2 regions of the Cobetia sp. 29-18-1 genome follow, and region 2 is predicted to be linked to the other one. Evidence: predicted binding sites of a transcription regulator. Region 2 holds the regulator's gene; the other holds the start of a gene.

Region 1 (7,850 bases), on a different contig from region 2:
ACTCATGCATGTCTTCAACCTCTCGAGTCCACGACGGACCCAGCTCTTGACGGTGCCCAAGGGCTGGTCCAGTTGATTGGCCAGATCCTGGTGGGTGAGGCCTTCGAAGTAGGCCAGTTCCAGGGCGCGGCGTTGATCGTCATTCAGCTCGGCCAGGCACTGGTGGAGTTCACCACTGTGCTGGGCCAGGTCGACATCTGCCTCGATATCACTCCGCCCCGGCATGGCGGCGATCAATTCATCGCTGTCATGCTCGCTGGGTCGCTGTCGACGTATCCAGTCGATGGCGATGTTGCGGGTCATGGTGCCGAGCCAGGTCATCGGGCGGGCGCGGCCGGCGTCATACTGGGCGGCGGCGGCCCATACCCGGATGTAGACCTGCTGAAGACAATCCTGCGCGGATGCCTCATGTCTCAAGATACGCAGCAACTGAGCGTATAGATGCGCACTGGTCGCTCGATAGAGCTGATCCAGTGCCTTGGCATCCTGCCGGGCGCATCCCGACAGATACTCAATCAGTGCATCATTTCGGGAATCCTGCATGCATGCATTCCAAGCTGTGGGCGCGGTGTCAGGCACCGCTGGACGAATGCGTGTTGCCGATCATGTTGCTCGACAACCAAAGATTATACTGATGCCACTTCAGGCTGATAGCCCTTCTTTATGCGTGCGGGCAACGGTTTGTTGCCGGTTCACGCTTGCGCAGGACGATCTGGAGTGCAAGGATAGGCCTATCACCTTTTCATCGTCACCACTGGATACCGGCCCGCCCCATGAATCAGACCACCAGCCACCGCCCGTTCACTGTCGCTGCCTGCCCTTCGGGCCAGGTCGTGACGGCGGCGTGTGCGGCCGGCTATTGGTATTGGTTTACACAGGGGCGCGCCTGAGGTTACGGCGCGCCTGTCTCGTACGGGCTGCCACCACCTTGAAGAACCCCCGGTCGCAGCCACGGCCGGGGGTTCTTGCGTTTCGGGCCTTGCGAAATCCATGACGAGAGGCATGCCACCCTAACGTGCCGACAATGATTGCAGCATGAATGACGAGAGGAATGACCATGCGCACCACTATCCTGACTACCCGCTTTTCTCTTGCCTCCGCTCGGGTCGTGCATGGTTATTGGCGCTGGCGATTTAGCGGCGTCCTGCCTCTTTCCGCTGTCACCGCGGGGCAGGGCGAGCAACACCGGGGTGACGATTCGCGAAGTCCCTGTCTGTCAGAATGAATATTGCGTGATGGAGCCGAGGCTTCATCACAGGAGAGAAGACCATGAACGCCAGCCTTGAACGCGTGTTGACCGCCAACCCGCATACTGCCGACGCCACTGTTGATCCCTTGACTGCCGAGAACGCCACCGTGACCCGCTCTGATGCCGCCCAGACACCGACCACACCCGGACGCATCAGTCGTGAAGCCCTGCCCAGCGCCAGCGAGTTGCGCGAGCAGCTGCCGGTGGACGCCGACCTGGCCGGCCAGATTCGCCAGCATCGCGATGAGATCAACGCCATTCTCGCCGGCGACGATGATCGTCTGCTGGTGGTGGTCGGGCCGTGCTCCATCCATGACCTCAAGGCCGCGCGCGAGTACGCCCAGCGCCTGGCGGTGATCGAGCCGCAGGTGCGTGATCGCCTCAAGCTGGTGATGCGTGTCTATGTCGAGAAGCCGCGCACCACGGTGGGCTGGAAGGGGCTGGCCTATGATCCGCACCTGGATGGCAGCGATGACATGGCCACCGGCCTGCGTCAGGCACGCGAGCTGATGCGCGAGATCAACCAGCTGGGCCTGCCGGTGGCGACGGAGCTGCTGCAGCCGCTGACCGCCGCCTACCTGGAAGACCTGCTCGGCTGGGCGGCCATCGGCGCCCGCACCACCGAGTCGCAGATCCATCGCGAGATGGCCTCCGGCCTCGGCTGTGCAGTGGGCTTCAAGAACGGCACTGACGGAGGCGTCGAGGTCGCCGTGCAGGCCATCGGGGCGGCGGCGCATGGGCATCGCCACTTCGGCATGGATGACAGCGGACGTCCGGCGCTGATCGAGACCGCGGGCAACCCGCACACCCATGTGGTGCTGCGCGGCGGCCATGGCCAGCCCAACTATGACGCCGCCTCGGTGGCCGCCTGCCGGCGTGAGCTGGAAGGCGCTGGCCTGACGCCGCGCCTGATGGTCGATTGCAGCCACGCCAATTCCCGCAAGGACCACCGTCGCCAGAGCGAAGTGATGCTGGATGTGCTCTCTCAGCGCCTGGCGGGGGATGATGCCTTGATCGGCGTGATGCTCGAGAGCCACCTCAATGAAGGCAAGCAGGCCTTGCCGGCAGCGGAGAAGCTCTCCCAGCTGCGTCATGGCGTGTCCGTCACCGATGCATGCCTTGGCTGGGAAACCACCGAGCACCTGCTGAGCCTGGCCGCCGAGCGCCTGCGCGAGGCCTGAGGTCAGACGTCAGGCGCCAGACTCGCGCCTCGATGGGAGGATGACGTCGCGCTTGCCTGATGTTTGCTGAATTTGTCGGCTTGTCCTGAAGTCCCCAGCGCCCAACGGTCGAAAGGCCGTTGGGCGCTGTCGTCTCTTGCCTTTGTTGCCCGTTCGTCACGGAATTGTCATCGGGCTCGCGTATCACTCTTGTTGCCTTCGGCATGCCCTCAAGGGGCATGCCTGAACAGAACAACCCGAAACCTGACTACGGGGAAGCGACATGAGCAAGGAAATCGAAGACCATCGCCTGCTTAATCCCAGCAGCAACGAGACGTTCTCATCCGTCATCGAACGACACATCTCGCGTCGTCGTGTCCTGCAGGGTGGCCTGGGCATGGCGGCTGCCAGCATGCTGGGTGGTTTCGGTCTTGCGGGGCTGAGCACCACGGCCAACGCCGCCAGCAATGCTGCGGGCGAGAAGACGGCTCTGGCACTGGCCTTCGAATCGATCAAGGGTTCACGCACGGATGCAGTCGTGGTTCCCAAGGGGTATACCGCACAGGTGCTGGCGCCGTGGGGCACGCCGCTCAATGCCAAGGCACCCAAGTGGAGCAAGGACCTGGCGATGACGCCGGAGATCCAGCTCAACACCGTCGGCATGCATCACGATGGCATGCACAATTTCGCCTTGAGCGACGACACGGCCTCCAGCAACTTCCTGCTGGTCATGAACAACGAATACATCGATCAGGATGCTCTGTGGGCACCCAAGGGCGGCGCAACCAATGCGGATTCCGGCAAGCGTCCGGCCGATGAAGTGCGCACCGAGATCAATGCCCATGGCGTGACCATCGTCGAGGTCAAGAAGGCCAGCAACGGCAAGTGGGAAGTGGTGGGCGATTCGCGCTACAACCGCCGCTACACCAGCGCCAGCGAAATGAAGCTGAGCGGCCCGGTGGCGGGCAGCGATTACGTCAAGACGGCCTTCTCGCCGGATGGCATGCGCACCCGTGGTACCAACAACAACTGCGCCAACGGCTACACCCCATGGGGCACCTACCTGACCTGCGAAGAGAACTGGCCGGGTTACTTCGTCAAGCGCAGCGATCGTCAGCTCGATGACAACCGCATCGGCATCGAGACCGAGCGTGGCCGCTATGGCTGGGAAACCGCCGCCGGGGATGCCAGTGAAGTCGATGGCGAATTCGCGCGTTTCGACAACACGCCGACGGCAGACACCGCCGACAAGGATTACCGCAACGAGCCGCGGACCTTCGGCTATATCGTCGAGATCGACCCCTACACCGGCGAGCAGGCCATCAAGCGCACCGCGCTGGGCCGCTTCCGTCACGAAGGTTGCTGGCCGGGCAAGCTGGTCGAGGGTGAGCCGGTGGTCTTCTACTCCGGTCACGATTCGCGCAACGAGTACATCTACAAGTTCGTGTCGGACGCCAAGTGGGACGCCGCTGATGCCCGTGGCGCCGGTGACTTCAAGGACCGCCTGGCGATCGGCGACAAGTACCTGGACAAGGGCACGCTGTATGTCGCCCAGTTCTCCGCCGATGGCACCGGCACGTGGCTCAAGCTGACCCCGGACGCCGTGACCAAGGATGGCCGCACCCTGGCCGAGGCACTGGGGCTGGCGGCCGATGACCTGGCTGGCATCATCATCCACACCACCGATGCGGCTGACCTGATGGGCGCGACCCCGATGGACCGCCCGGAGTGGGGCGCGGTGGACCCGGTGTCCGGTGAGGTCTACATGACGCTGACCAACAACTCCAAGCGTACCGAGGAAGGCACTGACGCCGCCTTCACCAACGATGGCACCGCCATCGAGGAGCCGGGTGTCGGTTACAAGACCGCGCCGACCAACGCGGCCAATCCGCGTGGCAACAACGAAGCGGGTCAGATCATCCGCTGGCGTGAAGCGGGCGATCACAAGGCCTTCGATTGGGAGATCTTCGTGTTCGGCGCAGCGGCCAGCGATGCCGACAACCTGTCCGGCCTGACCGAGATGAACGAGTTCGCCAGTCCCGATGGCCTCTACTTCGATGGCCGCGAAGGTCAGGACAGCATCCTGTGGATCCAGACCGACAACGGCTACGAAGGCATCACCGAGGTCACCAATGACCAGCTGCTGGCGGTCGTGCCGGCAGGTCTCGAGCAGGCCGAGGGTGACGCGGCCGTGATCGGTGCCGACAACCAGGCGCAGCTCAAGCGCTTCGCGGTGGGCCCGAACGGTTGTGAAGTCACCGGTATCTTCACTACCCCGGACAAGACCGCGATGTTCATCAACATCCAGCACCCGGCCAACTGGCCGCAGAGCGATGACGCCACCGCCGAGACCGACGGCAGCGTGCGTGCCCGCGCCGCGACCGTGGTCATCCAGCGCGAAGATGGCGGCCAGATCGGCGTCTGATGTAAGCCGCCGCGCGTCAGGTGTGAACGCGAAGCCCCCGTATCGATGATACGGGGGCTTTTTCATGCGCCTGAACCTGGCCCCGCTTCGCTTGAGGGTGCTTGGTCGATCAAGCGGGTGGGGAGGGCCAACGACAACGGCCCCCACGCAAGCATGAGGGCCGAGAGTTCATGAGCTTTGTTCTGTCCTGACCTTGCCGAGCGCGATCAGGCCTTGGCGGCGTAGGCGAACAGCAGGGTTTCCTGCACGCTGATCGGTTCCGCGTCGCCGGCATCCAGCTGGGTGTAGTGGCCATCGCTTTCCAGACGCCAGCTCTGGCAGTTGTCGACCAGATAGGTGTCCAGGTCCTTGCGGATACGCTGGGCCAGCTTCTTGTCGAGCAGCGGGAAGCAGGTCTCGACGCGGTGGAACATGTTGCGCTCCATGTAATCCGCGCTGGAGCACCAGGTTTCCGGCTGACCGGCATTGTGGAAGTGGAAGGTGCGCGTGTGTTCGAGGAAGCGACCGATCACCGAGCGTACGCGGATGTTGTCGGAAATCCCCGGCACGCCAGGGCGCAGACAGCAGACGCCGCGGATGATCAGGTCACACTGCACGCCAGCCCGCGAGGCGCGGTAGAGGGCGCGAATCAGCTTGGGCTCGGTCAGTGAATTGCATTTGATGATGATGTGGGCGCGCTTGCCTTTCTCGGCATTGCGCGCTTCACGGTCGATCATCTCCACCATGCGCTCATGCAGTGTGAAGGGCGCGTGCAGCAGCTTCTCGATATTGCGCTGCTTGCCCATGCCGGTCAGCTGCTGGAAGACCTTGTGGACGTCCTCGCACAGCGTCTCGTTGGCGGTCAGCAGGCTGTAATCGGTATACAGGCGCGCCGTCTTGGCATGGTAGTTACCGGTGCCCAGGTGCGCGTAGTGACGCAGCTCGCCGTGTTCACGTCGCACGATATGCAGCATCTTGGCATGGGTCTTGTAGGCCATCACGCCGTAGATGACGATGGCGCCGGCTTCCTGCAGGCGTGAGGCCAGCTGCAGGTTGTCGGCCTCATCGAAGCGCGCCCGCAGCTCGATCACCACGGTGATCTCCTTGCCCTGACGTGCGGCTTCCACCAGCGAGGAGACGATGTTGGAGTCGGCGCCGGTGCGATAGAGGGTCTGCTTGATGGCCAGCACGTTCGGGTCACGCGCCGCCTCGGCGAGCAGGTTCTCGACCGGGGAGAAGGACTGGAAGGGGTGATGCAGCAGGATGTCCTCGCGACGGATCGCATCGAACAGGCTGTTGTCGCCCTTGAGCGCCTTGGGAATGCCCGGGGTGAACGGGGCGTAGAGCAGGTCCTCGCGGCCGACGTCGCCGATGACTTCCATCAGGCGGTTGAGGTTGACCGGGCCCTTGACCTGATAGAGGTCACGCGTTTCCAGGTCGAACTGCTTGAGCAGGAAGGTGTAGAGCGCTTCCGGGCAGTTGTCGGCCACCTCGAGACGCACCCCGTCGCCGTAGCGGCGCGCCAGCAGCTCGCCACGCAGCGCGGAGGCCAGGTCGGAGACATCCTCGGCATCCACCGAGAGGTCGGCGTTGCGGGTCAGGCGGAACTGATAGCAGCCCTTGATCTTCATGCCCGGGAACAGCTCCTGGGCGTGAGCGTGGATCATCGAGGACAGGAAGACGTATTCGGTGTACCCCGGCTCGACGAGGCCATCCGGGATGCGGATCAGACGCGGCAGCGAGCGCGGGGCCGGCAGGATGGCCAGGCCACCTTCACGACCGAAGGCATCCTTGCCTTCCAGCTCGACGATGAAGTTGAGGCTCTTGTTGACCAGGCGCGGGAACGGGTGCGACGGGTCGAGGCCGATCGGGCTGATGACCGGCTGGATCTCTTCCTCGAAGTAATCGCGCACCCAGGCCTTCTGGGCATCGTTCCACTGATTGCGGCGACGGAAGCGGATGTGCTGCTCTTCCAGCGCGGGGATCAGGTCCTCGTTGAGCATGCGGTACTGGCGTTCGACCTGCTCATGCGTGATGCGGGATACCTCATCGAGCACCTTGCTCGGCAGCATGCCGTCACAGCCGGGGTCGGTGCGATCGAAGGCGATCTGATGCTTGAGACCCGCCACGCGAATCTCGAAGAACTCGTCCATGTTGGACGTGAAGATCAGCAGGAACATCAAGCGGTTGAGCAGCGGATGCGAGGTATCCTTGGCCTGCTCGAGTACGCGGATGTTGAACTGCAGGTTGGACAGCTCGCGATTGAAGTACAGCGCCGGATCAGCGAGATCAGCCTCGGGGGAGGGGGTGGCCTTGGCATGGATACCGGTACGCGTCCGGTTGACGCGCAGGGGCAGCGGTTCCTGAGCCGGCGGCTCATCCGCCGCCAGCTCGATCTCGCCTTCCCGTGGGGTGGATGCTGCCTTGGGGGCAGCATCCTTGTCGCGACTGTCAGCGACTTCCGGCAGGGTCGCCGTGTTGTTGTCGGTGTCTTGCTTGGGCGTCTGTTCCATCATCAACTCCATGATCCCGGTCAGCCGCATCCGCAATGGCCGGGGTTGTCAAAGGCGGTTTTTCTGCGCCAGCAATTCGGCCGCCTGGCGAGCAAAATAGGTGAGGATGCCGTCGGCACCCGCACGCTTGAAGCACATCAGCGACTCGAGAATGACCTTGTCGGCATCCAGCCAACCGTTCTGGAAAGCCGCCATGTGCATGGCGTACTCACCGCTGACCTGATAGGCGAAGGTCGGCACTTCCAGCTCGCGCTTCACACGCGTTACCACATCAAGATAGGGCATGCCCGGCTTGACCATCACCATGTCAGCGCCCTCGGCGATGTCCATCGCCACCTCATGCAGGGCTTCGTCGCTGTTGGCGGGGTCCATCTGGTAGGTCTGCTTGTCGGCCTTGCCCAGATTGCCGCTCGAACCGACTGCGTCACGGAACGGGCCGTAGTAGTTGGAGGCGTACTTGGCCGAGTAGGCCATGATGCGCGTGTTGATCAGGCCTTCCTGTTCCAGCATGGCGCGGATGGAGC
Region 2 (7,850 bases):
GCTATCAGGCGCTGCAGCAGTCTCTGGCATCCCGGCGCAGTGCCACTGCTGACGGTGACGCGGCGCAGACACATGAGGACGCTGAGCTCGAGCAGCAGATGCAGGAGGAGTTGGAAGAGGTGCGCAGCGCCTTCATCGAGCGTGAAGGTCAACTGAGTGCCCTGCGTGACGCCCTGGCGGGCGGTCAGTTGCTGCTGGGCGGCAATGGCGGCTACGAAGGCCGCATCGCGCTCGATGATATCCGCAATGCCTGGCGGCCCAATGCGATGGGCTTCAGCGGCCGGCTGATGATGACCTTCAAGCGCTTCCGTGACTTCGTGGCCGGCGCGCCTACCGAGGGCTTCGGTGGCGTCTGGCCCGCCATCTTCGGCACCGTGCTGATGGTGGTACTGATGTCGATCATGGTGATGCCCTTCGGCGTGATGGCGGCACTTTATCTGCACGAGGTGGCCCATCAGGGACGCCTGACGCGCCTGACGCGCATCGCGCTGCGCAACCTGGCCGGGGTGCCCTCCATCGTCTATGGCGTATTCGGCCTCGGTTTCTTCGTCTATGGACTGGGCGCCGGAATCGATGAGCTGTTCTATTCCGAGCGGCTGCCGACGCCGACCTTCGGGACCGGCGGCATTCTGTGGGCCTCGCTGACGCTGGCCCTGCTGACCTTGCCGGTGGTGATCGTCGCCACGGAAGAGGGGCTGGCGCGCGTGCCGCGTCGTCTGCGCGAAGGCGCGCTGGCGCTGGGGGCGACACGCCTGGAAACGCTCAAGCGCGTGGTGATCCCGGCGGCCTCGCCGGCGCTGATGACGGGGCTGATTCTGGCCGTGGCGCGTGCGGCGGGTGAAGTCGCGCCGCTGATGCTGGTCGGAGTGGTCAAGCTGGCCCCGGACCTGCCGCTGGATGACAGCTTCCCGTGGCTGCATCTGGACCGCAAATTCATGCATCTGGGGCATCAGGTCTATGATCTGGCCTTCCAGAGCAGCGATGCCTTCAGCAGTCGGCCGCTGGTCTACGCGACCGCGCTGGTGCTGGTGGTCGTGATTCTATGCCTCAATCTGAGTGCCATTCGCCTGCGTCACATGCTGGCACAACGTTACAAGGGAGCCACCGAATGAGGCGTGACTCTGAACAGCCCAAGCCACAGTTGTTTCTTCAGGAGACGCCTGCGCGGCCGGCTGAGGATATCTGCCTGGAAACCCGCCACCTGAGCCTCGATTATCAGGCACGTGTCGGCAAGGAGAACCAGACGCGCCGCGCACTGGAGGATGTCAGCCTGCAGATCACACGCAAGCGCGTGACGGCCTTCATCGGCCCTTCCGGCTGCGGCAAGTCGAGTCTGTTGCGTACCTTCAATCGCATGACCGATCTCGACGAACAGTCACGTCTTTCCGGCAAGGTGCTGCTCGAGGGCGAGGACATTCATGCGCGCGGTGTGGACGTGCCGATGCTGCGCCGCCGGATCGGCATGGTCTTCCAGACGCCCAATCCCTTTCCGATGTCGGTCTACGAGAACGTGGCCTTCGGGCTGCGGCTGGTCGGCGAGAATGACAAGCGCCACCTCGATGACAAGGTCGAATCCTGTCTGCGCTCCGCGGCGCTCTGGGAAGAGGTGAAGGATCGCCTGCACGACAGCGCGCTGGGGCTCTCGGGTGGCCAGCAACAGCGGCTGGTGATCGCGCGGACGCTGGCGGTCGAGCCGGAGGTGCTGCTGCTGGATGAGCCGGCCTCGGCGCTGGACCCCATCTCGACGCTCAAGATCGAGGAGCTGATCCGTTCGCTGCGCTCGCGTCTGACGCTGATCATCGTCACGCACAACATGCAGCAGGCCGCGCGGGTGTCAGACGATACCGCCTTCCTGCATGAGGGCCGCCTGGTGGAATTCGCCCCGACGGATCAGCTGTTCACCAACCCGCGGCGCCGCCAGACGGAAGACTACATCACGGGGCGTTTCGGTTAGCGCGCTCATGCGCGAACGTGCAGCCAGTTAGCCTTTTCGCCCTGATATTGCTGACGATGGCGGCCAGATACCGCCTTTGCGCCATGGGTGAAACATAACTGCAATCAAGTGTCGGCATGCTGAGGGGGAGCCCGCTGTGTCAGTCAGTAGTGGGCCATACTTGTCACGTCATTCATGTCACGCCCCCTGACTCGGTGGGCGACTTTCCGGGAGAGGGAAATGGATATCACCAGCGATTCGCACGGCAAGCATATCTCAGAGCAGTTCAATCACGAGCTGGATGCACTGAAGACACACCTGCTGGCCATGGGCGGACTGGTAGAGAAGCAGCTGCAGGATGCCGTCACGGCATTGCTGGAAGGCGACAGTGAAACCGCCACGCGGGTGCGCGACAACGACAAGGCTGTCAACGACATGCAGCTCAAGATCGATGACGAGTGCACCCGGGTGTTGGCCCGCCGTCAGCCGGCGGCCTCCGACCTGCGCCTGGTGCTGGCCGTCATCCGCGCCACCTCCGATCTCGAACGTATCGGTGATGAATCGAGCAAGATCGCACGCAATGCCATCTCGCTGGTCGAGAATGGCCAGAGCCCGCGCGGCATGGTCGAGGTGCGTCACCTCAGCCAGCACGTGCGCAGCATGGTGCGTGACTCCCTGACGGCCTTCGCGCGCTTCGATACCGACCTTGCCCTCAAGGTGCTGCGTGAAGATGCCTCGGTGGATCTGGAATATCAGAGCGCGATGCGCTCGCTGATGACCTTCATGATGGAAGACGCGCGCCAGATCACGCCGGTGCTCAACGTGATGTGGATTCTGCGTGCGCTGGAGCGCATCGGTGACCACGCCGACAACCTGGCCGAGTACGTCATCTTCCTGGTCAAGGGCGTGGACGTGCGTCACACCGATACCCATGACCTGAAGCCGCAGGACCTGGACAAGAAGTGAGCTGACGCGCTTCTCTGCCCCTGTGGCGCCTCTTTCGCCCCGCACCTGCCCACCGGCAGGCCGCGGGGCGATTGCGTCGTGGGAGCGCGAACGGTGTCAGGCGGCCGACAGCTGCGCCGCGCAGGCGGGAGTGCTAGGGTGTGGCTCCGGCCAGCCCGCTGGCTGGCCGGTTCTTTTGAGATGACGAGGACGTCGCATGATTGATGCCGTATCGGCGCTGGTCCGCGGGACCCGCATGGTCTATACCCCCGGGCTGCGCCGCTTCGTATTCGTACCGCTGGCGATCAACCTGGTGCTCTACAGCATCACGCTGTGGGTGTTGTTCAACCAGTTCGGTGGCTGGATCGATTACTGGATGCTCAAGGTACCGGCGTGGCTGGAGTGGCTCAGCTGGTTGATCTGGCCGGTGCTGGTGGTGAGTCTGTTGCTGGTGGTGTTCTTCACCTTCAGCCTGGTGACCAACCTGATCGCCGCGCCCTTCTACGGCATTCTGGCCGAGAAGGTCGAGCATCGTCTGGATGGCACCCTGATCGATGATGACCGCGGCCTGATGAAGATCGGCGTCGATTCGCTGGGACGTGAAATGGCCAAGCTGGGCTACTTCATCCCGCGCATGATCGCGCTGTTCATCATCGGCTTCATCCCGGGCCTGAACCTGCTCTCGCCGCTGTTGTGGGGACTGTTCTCGGCCTGGAGCATGTCGATCCAGTACCTCGACTACCCGATGGACAACCATCAGGTCAGCTTCGGTGACATGAAGCAGCGCCTCAAGGCGCGCTGGTGGCCCTCACTGACCTTCGGCGCCGCGGTGTTCGTCATGACGCTGGTGCCGCTGGCCAATCTGCTGTTCATCCCGGGCGCCGTCGCCGGGGCGGTACTGATGTGGCAGAGCCACTACCGTCAGTTGCCGGCACCGCGTCGTTGAGACAGCCTGTCGCTGAAATAGCCGCAGCGTCGTCTGATTGACCAAACGAAACGCCCCGCAGTCGCCTCCTTTCGAGGTGGCTGCGGGGCGTTCTGCGTTGGGCTGGCGTCCGGGTCAGATCATCACTGAGTCAGCCCATCACTGGGCTAGCGCACTGCTGGCCTGGGGAGCGCTTGCCTGACAGGCGCGCTCGTCGGGGAAGTGACAGCGGAAGCGCGCACCCTCGCCGGGGTGGCTGTCGATCTCCAGATGGCCCTGATGGCGAATCAGCACATGCTTGACGATGGCAAGCCCGAGGCCGGTGCCTCCCGTGGCGGTGCTGCGGCCCTTGTCGATGCGGTAGAAGCGCTCGGTCAGGCGCGGCAGGTGCACCGGGTCGATGCCATCCCCATCATCTTCCACCTCGACCAGCAGGCCCGGGTCATCCGCCTTCCAGCGCAGGGTGATATGGCAGTCTTCGGGGGTGTAGCGCACCGCATTGAAGACCAGATTCGAGATCGCGCTGCGCAGTTCCTGCTCCTCACCGCGCAGTGACAGGCTGGCATCGGCCTCGATGGAGAAGGTGTGGCGCCCCTGGGACAGGCCTTCGGCGTCGTCGCGGATATGGCCGAGCAGGGCGCTCATGTCGATGCAGCGACCGTTGTCGGACAGTTCGTCGGTTTCCAGGCGTGACAGGGTCAGCAGGTCCTCGACCAGGTGCTGCATGCGGTCGGTCTGGCTCTGCATCTGGCCCAGTCCACGCTGCCAGCGAGGTGGCAGGTCATCGGCGTAATCGGAGTAGGTCTCGAGATAGCCGGCCAGCACCGTCAGCGGCGTGCGCAGCTCATGGGAGACATTGGCCACGAAGTCGCGGCGCATCTCTTCCAGACGATAGAGGCGGGTGACGTCACGCAGCATGACCAGACGCTCGTTGTCACCGAACAGGGTGATGGAGATCTGCAGCGTCAGGTTGTCAGACAGCGGCGACTGGAGCGTCAGCGGCTCGCGGTAGGCCAGCCGATTGAAGTAGTCGATGAAGACGGGGTCACGCAGATAATTGGTGATGTGCTGGCCACGGTCGTGGCTGGCCTTGAGACCGACCAGCTGCTCGGCAGCGCTGTTCCACCATTCCATGTCACCGTGGTTGTCCAGCATCACCAGGCCGTCGCGCATGGCCTCGGAGGATTCCTGGATACGGTTGAGGATGCTGCGCAGTCGCTCCTGAGCCTGACGCTGGCCCTTCTGGTAGCGGTAGAGACGATCGAGCAGGTCTCCCCAGACGCCATCGCCGGGCGGCGGCTCTTCATGGGGATTGGTGATCAGCCAGGTGTAGAGGCTCTTCAAGTGCTTGAGATGGACGAACAGATACAGCGAAAGGCCCAGCGCCAGGCCCCAGCCCAGATGGCCCAGCAGGCCACCGATAAGGCCGAAGCCACCGGCAAGGTAGCCGAGGCGCCATAGCTCGTTGGTCCAATAGCGCATGAATCCCTCAGGCCTGAGCGCTGAAGCGGTAACCGGTGCCGCGGACGGTCTGGATCAGATGCTGATGGCCTGTGCCCAGCGCCTTGCGCAGGCGACGGATGTGCACGTCCACGGTGCGCTCCTCGACATAGACGTTGCCGCCCCATACCTGATCGAGCAGCTGGCTGCGCGTGTAGGCACGCTCCTGATGCGTCATGAAGAACTGCAGCAGGCGATATTCGGTCGGGCCGACATCCAGCGAGTTGCCGTGGGCGGTGACGCGGTGGCTGGCCGGGTCGAGCATCAGGCCTTCGACTTCCACCGCCTCCTCGACTCCCTTGGGAGTGGTGCGACGCAGCACGGCCTTGAGACGGGCGACCAGCTCGCGCGGCGAGAAGGGCTTGGTGATGTAGTCGTCGGCACCGGCTTCCAGGCCTTGAATCTTGTTGTCTTCCTCGCCCTTGGCGGTCAACAGGATGATCGGCAGCTCCGAGGTGGTCTCGTCACGCTTGAGACGCCGCGCGAGCTCCAGGCCACTGGTGCCCGGCATCATCCAGTCCAGCAACAGCAGATCGGGCTTTTCATCGACGACGATGGCGTGGGCGTCCTGGGCATTGTCTGCCTCCAGCACGCGGTAATCCGCCATTTCGAGGGCAACGGCGATCATCTCGCGAATCGAGGATTCATCGTCGACAATCAGTACGGTCTTGGAGCTCATCGCTAGATCCCATGCAGCAGTCGGCGCACGCGCCAGAATGACAAGTCGATGACGATTACAACCCGCTTATATGACAACGAGATGACAACTGCCAGCATGGCAGCTTGCACGCAAGCCTGCCAGCCACCTTGGAGGCGCGGCAGGCAGGCATGATCCGTGGGCTGGGAAGCAACAGAGGGCAGGGGTCGCTTTAATTTAAATAATACTAATGTTTATGCAGGAGTCAGCTCATCGGCCAGGTCGCAAGGGCGATACCGGCGAAGATCAGCAGCCCCGTCCAATGATTGTTGAGGAACGCCTGGAAGCAGGGCGCACGCTCACGCTCACGGATCAGACGTTGCTGCCAGACGAAGGTGACGGCGGCGGCAGCCAGCCCCAGCCAGTAGAAGATGCCCAGCGCCAGGTGCAGGCCGATGCCGATCAACATCACCAGCATGCCCAGCTGCAACAGGCCGATCATCAGCTTGTCGGCACGCCCGAACAGCACGGCGGTGGACTTGATGCCTACCTTGAGGTCGTCATTGCGATCGACCATCGCGTAGGCGGTGTCGTAGGCCACCGTCCACATCAGGTTGGCCGCGAACAGCCACCAGCCGTAGGTCGGTACCTCCTCCAGCGTCGCGGCGAAGGCCATCGGAATCGCCCAGCCGAAGGCGGCGCCCAGCACCACCTGGGGCAGATGATGGAAGCGCTTCATGAACGGATAGCTGGCCGCCAGCAGTACGGCGACGATCGACAGCAGCACCGTGGTCAGGTTGGTGAAGCACACCAGCACGAAGGCGGCCGCGACCAGCCCCCCGAACAGCGTCAGCGCCTCGCGCTCCGAAATGCGACCCGAGGTCAGCGGCCGGTCACGCGTGCGCTCGACATGCTTGTCCCAATGGCGGTCGGCGTAGTCGTTGATGACGCAGCCGGCGGCGCGCATCAGATAGACCCCGGCGATGAAGATCAGCAGGGTCGTGCGCTCGGGAATGCCATCTGCCGCCAGCCACAGTGCCCACAGGGTCGGCCACATCAGCAGCCAGGTGCCGATGGGGCGGTCCAGCCGTGTCAGGGCGAGGTAGTCGGCCAGTCTGGAAGGACGCGAAGCGGCGGAAGTGGATGACGCGGTCATCGGGGCTCCTGGGCGGGTGGTAGTGGGCAAGGGAAGAGAGGGAAACGAGGCCAGTCGGGCGCAAGGCTCAGGCCAGCTGCAGCGCGTGCTGGAAGGCCGGCGTGAAGCCCTCCTGCACCAGCACCTTGAAGCGACCATGCGAGAACATCGAGCGGCGCATCCACAGGCTGGTGGTGCGGGCCAGCGGCCTGGGGCTCGAAAGCACCAGCGGGGCGCGGCTGACATCGATGGCGCTGCGGGTCAGGTCGGGCTGGCGAAACAGCCAATGGCCCAGCGAGCGCTCGCCCAGCGTCGAGAGGCGATGACCGTGGGCCAGGTCCAGCGCCGCCAGCGAGCGTGCGATCACCCATGGCGTATCGCCATGACAGAGCGCCACTTCGCGCCGCCAGACATGCCGGCGTGGGCCGATGCCCAGCAGGCGTGCCTCATCCAGCCGCGCGGGGCCGGTGTCCTGCAGCAGCAGGCGCACGCGCAGGCCCTGGATTGGCTGGCCATCGCGTTCATCCTGCTGCTGCATGGCGCTGGCAAGACGCTGGGTCAGCGAGTCCGTCGAGGAGAGCCACGCCCACCAGCCGGCCGGCATGACACCTTGCAGCGCGGCAGCCGGCTGCCAATGACGGCGCACCGCCGCCGAAGCAGCGGGTGCGGCGCGCGTGGGCAAAGGCCAGCGAGGCGCAGGCTGGCACAGGGGCTCGGTTGACGAATGAGGCGCCTCACAGGTGGAGGTCTGTGGCGTGAGCGCTGCGCGATGAGG

What was found. Region 2 encodes PhoB, which activates phosphate uptake and scavenging genes when phosphate is short. Its sites were predicted from a motif close to TGTCATANNNNTGTCANA; they were not measured.
Region 1: the regulator PhoB is predicted to act here: its motif matches at 2,585-2,602, upstream of QD208_RS04465 (PhoX family phosphatase).

What each region holds. Positions count from the first base shown of each region.
Region 1 is NZ_JARWKS010000004.1:79,265-87,114, forward strand. It holds gene QD208_RS04450 (anti-sigma factor) at 1-10, opposite strand, end outside; gene QD208_RS04455 (sigma-70 family RNA polymerase sigma factor) at 1-543, opposite strand, end outside; gene QD208_RS04460 (3-deoxy-7-phosphoheptulonate synthase) at 1,270-2,430, shown strand; gene QD208_RS04465 (PhoX family phosphatase) at 2,693-4,834, shown strand; gene ppk1 (polyphosphate kinase 1) at 5,041-7,326, opposite strand; gene hemB (porphobilinogen synthase) at 7,375-7,850, opposite strand, start outside.
Region 2 is NZ_JARWKS010000009.1:19,100-26,949, reverse strand. It holds gene pstA (phosphate ABC transporter permease PstA) at 1-1,112, shown strand, start outside; gene pstB (phosphate ABC transporter ATP-binding protein PstB) at 1,109-1,954, shown strand; gene phoU (phosphate signaling complex protein PhoU) at 2,174-2,899, shown strand; gene cysZ (sulfate transporter CysZ) at 3,096-3,824, shown strand; gene phoR (phosphate regulon sensor histidine kinase PhoR) at 3,963-5,285, opposite strand; gene phoB (phosphate regulon transcriptional regulator PhoB) at 5,293-5,982, opposite strand; gene ubiA (4-hydroxybenzoate octaprenyltransferase) at 6,206-7,096, opposite strand; gene QD208_RS08785 (chorismate lyase) at 7,164-7,721, opposite strand.